Regions from separate parts of the Streptomyces sp. NPDC033177 genome, predicted to be linked through region 2. Evidence: riboswitches for the same ligand, from Rfam matches in the RefSeq annotation. Region 2 holds a riboswitch; the other holds the start of a gene.
What was found. Region 2 has a riboswitch for glycine ahead of gcvP (aminomethyl-transferring glycine dehydrogenase). Riboswitches for the same ligand answer to the same signal wherever they lie in the genome.
Positions count from the first base shown of each region.

Region 1: it holds a riboswitch for glycine, as region 2 does, so the genes downstream of both, gcvT (glycine cleavage system aminomethyltransferase GcvT) here and gcvP (aminomethyl-transferring glycine dehydrogenase) in region 2, are expected to answer to the same signal.

Region 1 covers NZ_JBVIPS010000013.1:38,812-42,322, forward strand. Annotated here, with positions in the region: gene gcvH (glycine cleavage system protein GcvH) at 15-392, opposite strand; gene gcvT (glycine cleavage system aminomethyltransferase GcvT) at 451-1,584, opposite strand; glycine riboswitch at 1,621-1,740, opposite strand; glycine riboswitch at 1,741-1,848, opposite strand; gene ACZ5U5_RS36670 (AAA family ATPase) at 2,002-2,673, shown strand; gene ACZ5U5_RS36675 (enhanced serine sensitivity protein SseB) at 2,807-3,511, shown strand, end outside.
Region 2 covers NZ_JBVIPS010000001.1:1,311,141-1,314,651, reverse strand. Annotated here, with positions in the region: gene ACZ5U5_RS05990 (DNA polymerase IV) at 1-667, shown strand, start outside; gene ACZ5U5_RS05985 (PRC-barrel domain-containing protein) at 682-1,062, opposite strand; glycine riboswitch at 1,207-1,304, shown strand; gene gcvP (aminomethyl-transferring glycine dehydrogenase) at 1,502-3,511, shown strand, end outside.

The DNA of each region.
Region 1 (3,511 bases), on a different contig from region 2:
GTCTTCGGGGGGCTTCAGCTGCCGGAGAACTCGGTGTACTCGTCCGCGGAGAGCAGGTCCTTCGGCTCTTCCGTGATCCGTACCTTGAAGAGCCAACCACCCTCGAACGGGGCGGAGTTGACCAGCGACGGGTCGTCCACGACGTCCTGGTTGGACTCGACGACCTCACCGGTCACCGGCGAGTACAGGTCGCTGACCGACTTGGTCGACTCGAGCTCGCCGCACGTCTCGCCCGCGGTCACCGCGGCACCGGCCTCGGGCAGGTCGGCGTAGACGACGTCACCGAGCGCGTTGGCCGCGTGCTCCGTGATGCCGACCGTCGCCACACCGTCCTCGGCGGCCGAGAGCCACTCGTGCTCCTTGCTGTAACGCAGCTGCTGGGGGTTGCTCATGACCTGAATTCTCCTGTACGCGGGGGAGTGCTGATGGACGAGGCTGTTGTGCGGGGTGTCACTTCTGGCGCTTGTAGAACGGCAGCGCCACGACCTCGTACGGCTCGTGCGTGCCCCGGATGTCCACTCCGACACCCTCGGTGCCGGGAGCCGCGTGCGCCGCGTCGACGTACGCGATGGCGATCGGCTTGCCCAGCGTGGGGGACGGTGCACCCGAGGTGACCTCGCCGATGACCTTGCCGTCGGCGACAACCGAGAAGCCCGCGCGCGGGACACGGCGGCCCGCGGCGATCAGACCGACCAGCTTGCGCGGGGGAGCGGCCTCGGCGCGCTCGGCGGCGGCCGCGAGCGCCGCGCGCCCCACGAAGGTGTCGGACTGCGAGGTCTTCTCGAACTTGACGACCCGGCCGAGGCCCGCGTCGAAGGGCGTCAGCTCCGCGGTCAGCTCGTGCCCGTACAGCGGCATGCCCGCCTCCAGGCGCAGCGTGTCGCGGCAGGAGAGCCCGGCGGGGACCAGGCCGACGGGCTCGCCGGCCTCCATGAGCGCGTTCCACAGCTTCTCGGCGTCGCCGGGCGCGACGAAGAGCTCGAAGCCGTCCTCGCCGGTGTAGCCCGTGCGGGCGATCAGCGCGGGCACGCCCGCGACGGTGCCCGGCAGGCCCGCGTAGTACTTCAGCCCGTCCAGGTCGGCGTCCGTGACTGATTTCAGGATGCCGGGGGACTCGGGCCCCTGGACGGCGAGCAGGGCGTACGCGTCGCGGTCGTCACGGACCTCGGCGTCGAAGCTGTCGGCGCGGGCGGTGAGCGCGTCGAGCACGACCTGGGCGTTCGAGGCGTTGGCGACCACCATGTACGCGGGGGCCTCGGGCTCGCCGAGCCGGTAGACGATCAGGTCGTCCAGGATCCCGCCGTCCTCGGCACAGATCATCGTGTAGCGGGCGCGGCCGACACCCACGGAGCCGATGTTGCCGACGAGCGCGAAGTTCAGGAGGTCCACGGCCTCGGGCCCGGTGACCGTGATCTCGCCCATGTGGGAGAGGTCGAAGAGACCGGCCTTGGTGCGCACGGCGTTGTGCTCGTCGCGCTCGCTCGCGTACCGCAGCGGCATGTCCCAGCCCGCGAAGTCGGTCATGGTCGCGCCGAGCGCACGATGCACGGCATCGAGTGCGGTCAGACGGGGGGCAGTACTCATTCGTGGAACTCCCAGGGGCATGACGGGCGAGGTCGATCCTCCCCATCTGTCATCGGAACCTGAGAGGTTCACCACGACCGCCCGTATGTCTCGTACAGGAGGTCATGACTTGCACCTTGGGTGGAGCCGCGCAGGCGGCCCGCTTTTCAGATGTGCCTCGCCCGCGCGGTACGGGGCCTGAGAGATTCAAGGGAGGGACTTGCTCCTTCGGCGCCCCGGTGCGTCGTGTGCGACGGCCACCGGGAACTCTCCCGCGCGGATTCAAACGGCCTGTATGGAGTTTGCGCGCACATCATTGCACGCGCCTGCGTCACAGGGCAGTGCCAGTCCAGTAATGCTGTTGTGCCGCATTACCTTCTCTTTACACTTGCCGGGGAAGCTGCGGGAAGCAGGTACGTGACCGCTAAGGGGAGGCCGATCACGGTGCGCAGGACGAGCGTCTACGCGACCAACACAGGGGTGGCCCTGCCCAAACAGGCCGCCGCCTCCACCAGGGAGAGCTGCGGCCCCCTGCCGGCCGTCGTCCGCGACCTGCGGCAGCGGACCGGCCACAGCCCGCACCGGCTCACGTTCGGCGAGGGCGACCTGATCGTCGTCTCCGGGTTGCCGGGAAGCGGCAAGTCCACGCTGATGCGCAGAGCCGTCGCGGGCCCGCGCATCGACTCGCAGGACACCCGTGACCGCTGGGCCCGCCGCATGCCGGGCCTGCTGCCGTACGCGGTGTACCGCCCGCTGGTCCGCCTCGCGCACTACGCGGGCCTGCGCAAGGCCCTGCGCTCCGGCGAGGGCGTCGTGGTGCACGACTGCGGCACCCAGGCCTGGGTGCGCCGCTGGCTGGCCCGCGAGGCCGCGCGGCGCGGCACGACCCTGCACCTGCTGCTGCTCGACGTGCCGCCGGACACCGCCATAGAGGGGCAGCTCGCCCGCGGGCGCGGCGTGTCGCGGTACGCCTTCGCGCGGCACCGCAGGACGGTCGGCCGGCTCGTCGGTGCCGCCGAGCGCGGCGACCTGCCGCGCGGCTGCGGCTCGGCGGTGCTCCTGGACCGGACGGCGGCCGGGGTGCTGCGGGGGATCGGCTTCGGGGGCTGAGCCGCCCGCCGCTTCGGAGCCTGAGCCGCCCGCCGCTTCGGGGGCTGAGCCGCCCGCCGCTTCGGAGCCTGAGCCGCCCGCCGCGTTAGGGTCGTGCCGCAGGCAGAGCGGGACCGAGCAGGGGTTAGAAGTGATGGACATTCCGGCGCAGGCGCACCCCCATCCGTACGGAGGATGGCCGGGCAACGAACTCGAAGAGGTGCTCGCGGCATCCCTGGGCACCCCCGGCGCGCCTCAGGCGTCCGCGGGGGCCCGCATCGTCGAGGTGCTCGGCCGCAGCCACGTCTGGGTCCCGCTGCCGAACGGCGGGGCGCCGGACAGCGGCACCCTCGACCTGCCCACGCTGGAGATCGACGGCCAGGCCTATGTCCCCGTCTTCAGCTCCGAGCAGCAGTTCCAGCAGGCCACCGGCGGGCGGATGGGGTGCACCGTGGCGCCCGCCGTGGAGTTCGCGCGCGGCCTGCCCCCGCAGCTGGGCATCGCGGTCAACCCGGACGGCATGGTCGGTGTGCCGCTGCCGCCGCCCGCCGTCGCCGAGCTCTGCCGCGCCGGGCGCACCCCGCTGGACGGCCCCGCGACCGGCGGCCGCGTACGCCTCTTCGAACCGGACTGGCAGGAGGACCCGGTGGACTTCCTGTCCGCCACGGCCCGCGAGTTCGAGGCCACCGGTGTCGTCCTGAGCGCCCGCCGCTGTCTGGCGAGCGTCGAGGGCGGTGACCCCTCGCTGTTCGTCGGCGTCGAACTGACCTCCTGGGAGGGCAACGCGCGCGAACTCCCGATGGAGGCCGTGGGCCGTGCCCTGGGGCACGCCCCGGTGGCCTGGCCGGTGAACCTGGTG
Region 2 (3,511 bases):
GTACGACGTCGACATCCATGACCGGGTACGGGTCAGGGGCGAGGTCGCGCGGCTCGCCGAGCGGTGCGTGGAGCGGCTGCGGGCGGCCGGGCACTCGGGGCGGACCATCGTCCTGAAGGTGCGGCGGTTCGACTTCTCGACACTGACGCGCTCCGAGACGCTGCGTGGGCCCACGGACGACCCCGGGGTGGTGCGCGAGGCCGCCGCGCGGCTCCTGGAGTCCGTGGACACCACCGGAGGTGTGCGGCTCCTCGGGGTGGGCGTCACGGGGCTCGCGGACTACACGCAGGAGGACCTCTTCGCGCAAGCGCAGGCTCAGGCGCAGGCCGAGGCTCAGGCGGAGGCCGCGCAGGCCCTGGAGACGCAGCAGGACGCGGAGGAGGAGCGGGCCGGTGAGGCCGCGGCGCAGCCCGTGGCCGAGACGGCGGCGGAGCCGGTCGTTCCTGCCGAGCGGCGGTGGGCCGCCGGGCACGACGTGCGGCATGCCGAGTTCGGGCACGGGTGGGTGCAGGGCAGTGGCCTGGGGCGGGTCACGGTGCGCTTCGAGACGCCCGAGTCGAGGGCGCCGGGGCGGGTGCGGACGTTCCGTACGGATGATCCGGCGCTCGAGCCCGCGGAGCCGTTGCCCCTGGTGGCGGCCCCCGAGGCGGTGGTGGAGCCGCCGTGATGCCGATGCGGGTGTCAGGGGCTGTCCCGGCCCGCGATGTTGCCGAAGTCCTTGTCCGGCGGTGGTGTGGAGGGCGGGGGTGTGATGTCCAGGCCGTAGTGGTGGTAGAGCTGCAGTTCCTGTTCGGGGGAGAGGTGGCGGCCCACGCCGAAATCGGGGGCGTCCTTGATCAGTGAGCGCTCGAAGGGGATGTGCAGGGTGCCGTCGCTCCTGAGTTCGCTCGGTTCCAGGGGGACGAAGGTGTCTCGGCTGAACAGGCCCGTGCGTATGGCCGCCCACTCCGGGGCGCCCGTGGCGTCGTCGAGATAGACCTCGTCGATCGTGCCGATCTTGGCCCCGTTCCGGTCGAACGCCTTCCGGCCGATCAAATTGCGCGGATCGATGTCGGTCTGCACGGGCCCTCCAACGGGTCGAGGCGTGTCGAAGTGGGGCGTAACTCATCCTCGTTCGTTCGCAATCACTACGAAAGAGCACTTCGGGGCAGGTGGCCACTCGAGGGAACGGCCACGGTCCTCGCTGGTAGGCTGGCGCTTGGCTGCTGACCCCGTGCGGGAGAGCTCTCCGGTCGAAACACCGGAGGCGCCGAAGGAGCAACTCCTCCCCGGAATCTCTCAGGCCCCTGTACCGCACGGACGAGGTCACTCTGGAAAGTAGGGCGGGCGTCGGGCGGGCACGTCCGGTCCCCTTCCTCACCGACGGTGAAAGCCGGTTCGACGCCTCTCGCGGGGCTTGGACCGGTGAAACTCTCAGGTTGAGATGACAGAGGGGGAGGCCGTCCGGGTACCCGCGCCGTGGTGCCCCTCGCAGGTCGCGTCAGACCAGGAGGCCTCCGCAATGACCGCCACACCTCGTATCCCGCTCTCCGAGCTCGAACAGGGCATTCCCTTCGAGCAGCGGCACATCGGTCCCGATGTGGAAGCGCGGGCCAAGATGCTCGCGCAGGTCGGGTACGGCTCGCTCGACGAGCTCACCGCGGCCGCCGTGCCGGATGTGATCAAGAACGCCGAGGCGCTGAACCTGCCCGGGGCGCGCACCGAGGCCGAGGTGCTCGCCGAGCTGCGCTCCCTCGCCGACCGTAACCAGGTCCTCGATTCCATGATCGGACTCGGTTACTACGGGACCTTCACGCCGCCGGTGATCCTGCGGAACGTGATGGAGAACCCCGCGTGGTACACCGCTTACACGCCGTACCAGCCGGAGATCTCCCAGGGACGCCTGGAGGCGCTGCTCAACTTCCAGACCGTCGTCGCCGAGCTGACGGGGCTTCCCACCTCCGGTGCCTCGCTGCTCGACGAGGGGACCGCCGCGGCCGAGGCCATGGCCCTTTCGCGGCGCATGGGCAAGGTCAAGGACGGTGTCTTCCTGGTCGACGCGGACGCCCTGCCGCAGACCATCGCCGTCATCCAGACCCGCGCCGAGCCGGCCGGTGTCGAGGTCGTCGTCGCCGATCTCAGCGAGGGCATCCCGGCCGAGGTCGCCGAGCGCGGTGTCGTCGGCGTACTGATCCAGTACCCCGGCGCCTCCGGCGCCGTACGGGACATAAAGCCCCTCATCGAGCAGGCGCACGAGATCGGCGCCATCGTCTCCGTCGCCGCCGACCTCCTTGCCCTGACGCTGCTCACCTCGCCCGGTGAGCTCGGCGCCGACATCGCCGTCGGCACGACGCAGCGCTTCGGTGTCCCGATGGGCTTCGGCGGTCCGCACGCCGGTTACATGGCGGTGCGCGAGAAGTTCGCGCGCAGCCTGCCGGGGCGGCTCGTCGGTGTCTCCGTGGACGCGGACGGCAACAAGGCCTACCGGCTCGCGCTGCAGACCCGTGAGCAGCACATCCGCCGCGAGAAGGCGACCAGCAACATCTGTACCGCTCAGGTGCTGCTCGCCGTGATGGCCGGAATGTACGCGGTCTACCACGGGCCCGAGGGCCTCAAGGCCATCGCGCGGCGCACCCACCGCTACGCGACCGTGCTCGCCGCGGGGCTCACCGCGGGTGGGGTCGAGGTCGTGCACGGCGCGTACTTCGACACGCTGACCGTGCGGGTGCCCGGCAGGGCCGAGACGCTCGTCGCCGCGGCCCGCGAGGGTGGCGTCAATATCCACCAGGTCGACGCCGACCATGTCTCCCTGGCCTGCGACGAGACCACCACGCGCAAGCAACTGACCGCGATCTGGGGTGCGTTCGGGGTCGAGGGCGACATCGAGGCGCTCGATGCCGAGACCGCGGACTCGCTCCCGGCGGCGCTGCTGCGCGCCGACGAGTACCTCACGCACCCCGTCTTCCACCAGTACCGCTCCGAGACTTCCATGCTGCGTTACCTGCGCAAGCTGGCCGACCGCGACTACGCGCTCGACCGCGGCATGATCCCGCTGGGCTCCTGCACCATGAAGCTCAACGCGACCACGGAGATGGAGCCGGTCACCTGGCCCGAGTTCGGGCAGCTGCACCCCTTCGCGCCCGCCCAGCAGGCGCAGGGCTATCTGACGCTCATCCGTGAGCTGGAGGAGCGGCTCGCCGAGGTCACCGGCTACGACAAGGTCTCGCTGCAGCCCAACGCCGGTTCGCAGGGCGAGCTCGCCGGACTGCTCGCCGTGCGCGGCTACCACCGCGCCAACGGCGACGAGCAGCGCACCGTCTGCCTCATCCCGTCCTCCGCGCACGGCACGAACGCCGCGAGCGCCGTGATGGCCGGCATGAAGGTCGTCGTCGTGAAGACCGCCGACGACGGCGAGATCGACGTCGACGACCTGCGCGCCAAGATCGAGAAGCACCGCGACGAGCTATCCGTGCTGATGATCACCTACCCGTCCACGCACGGCGTCTTCGAGGAGCACGTCGCCGACATCTGC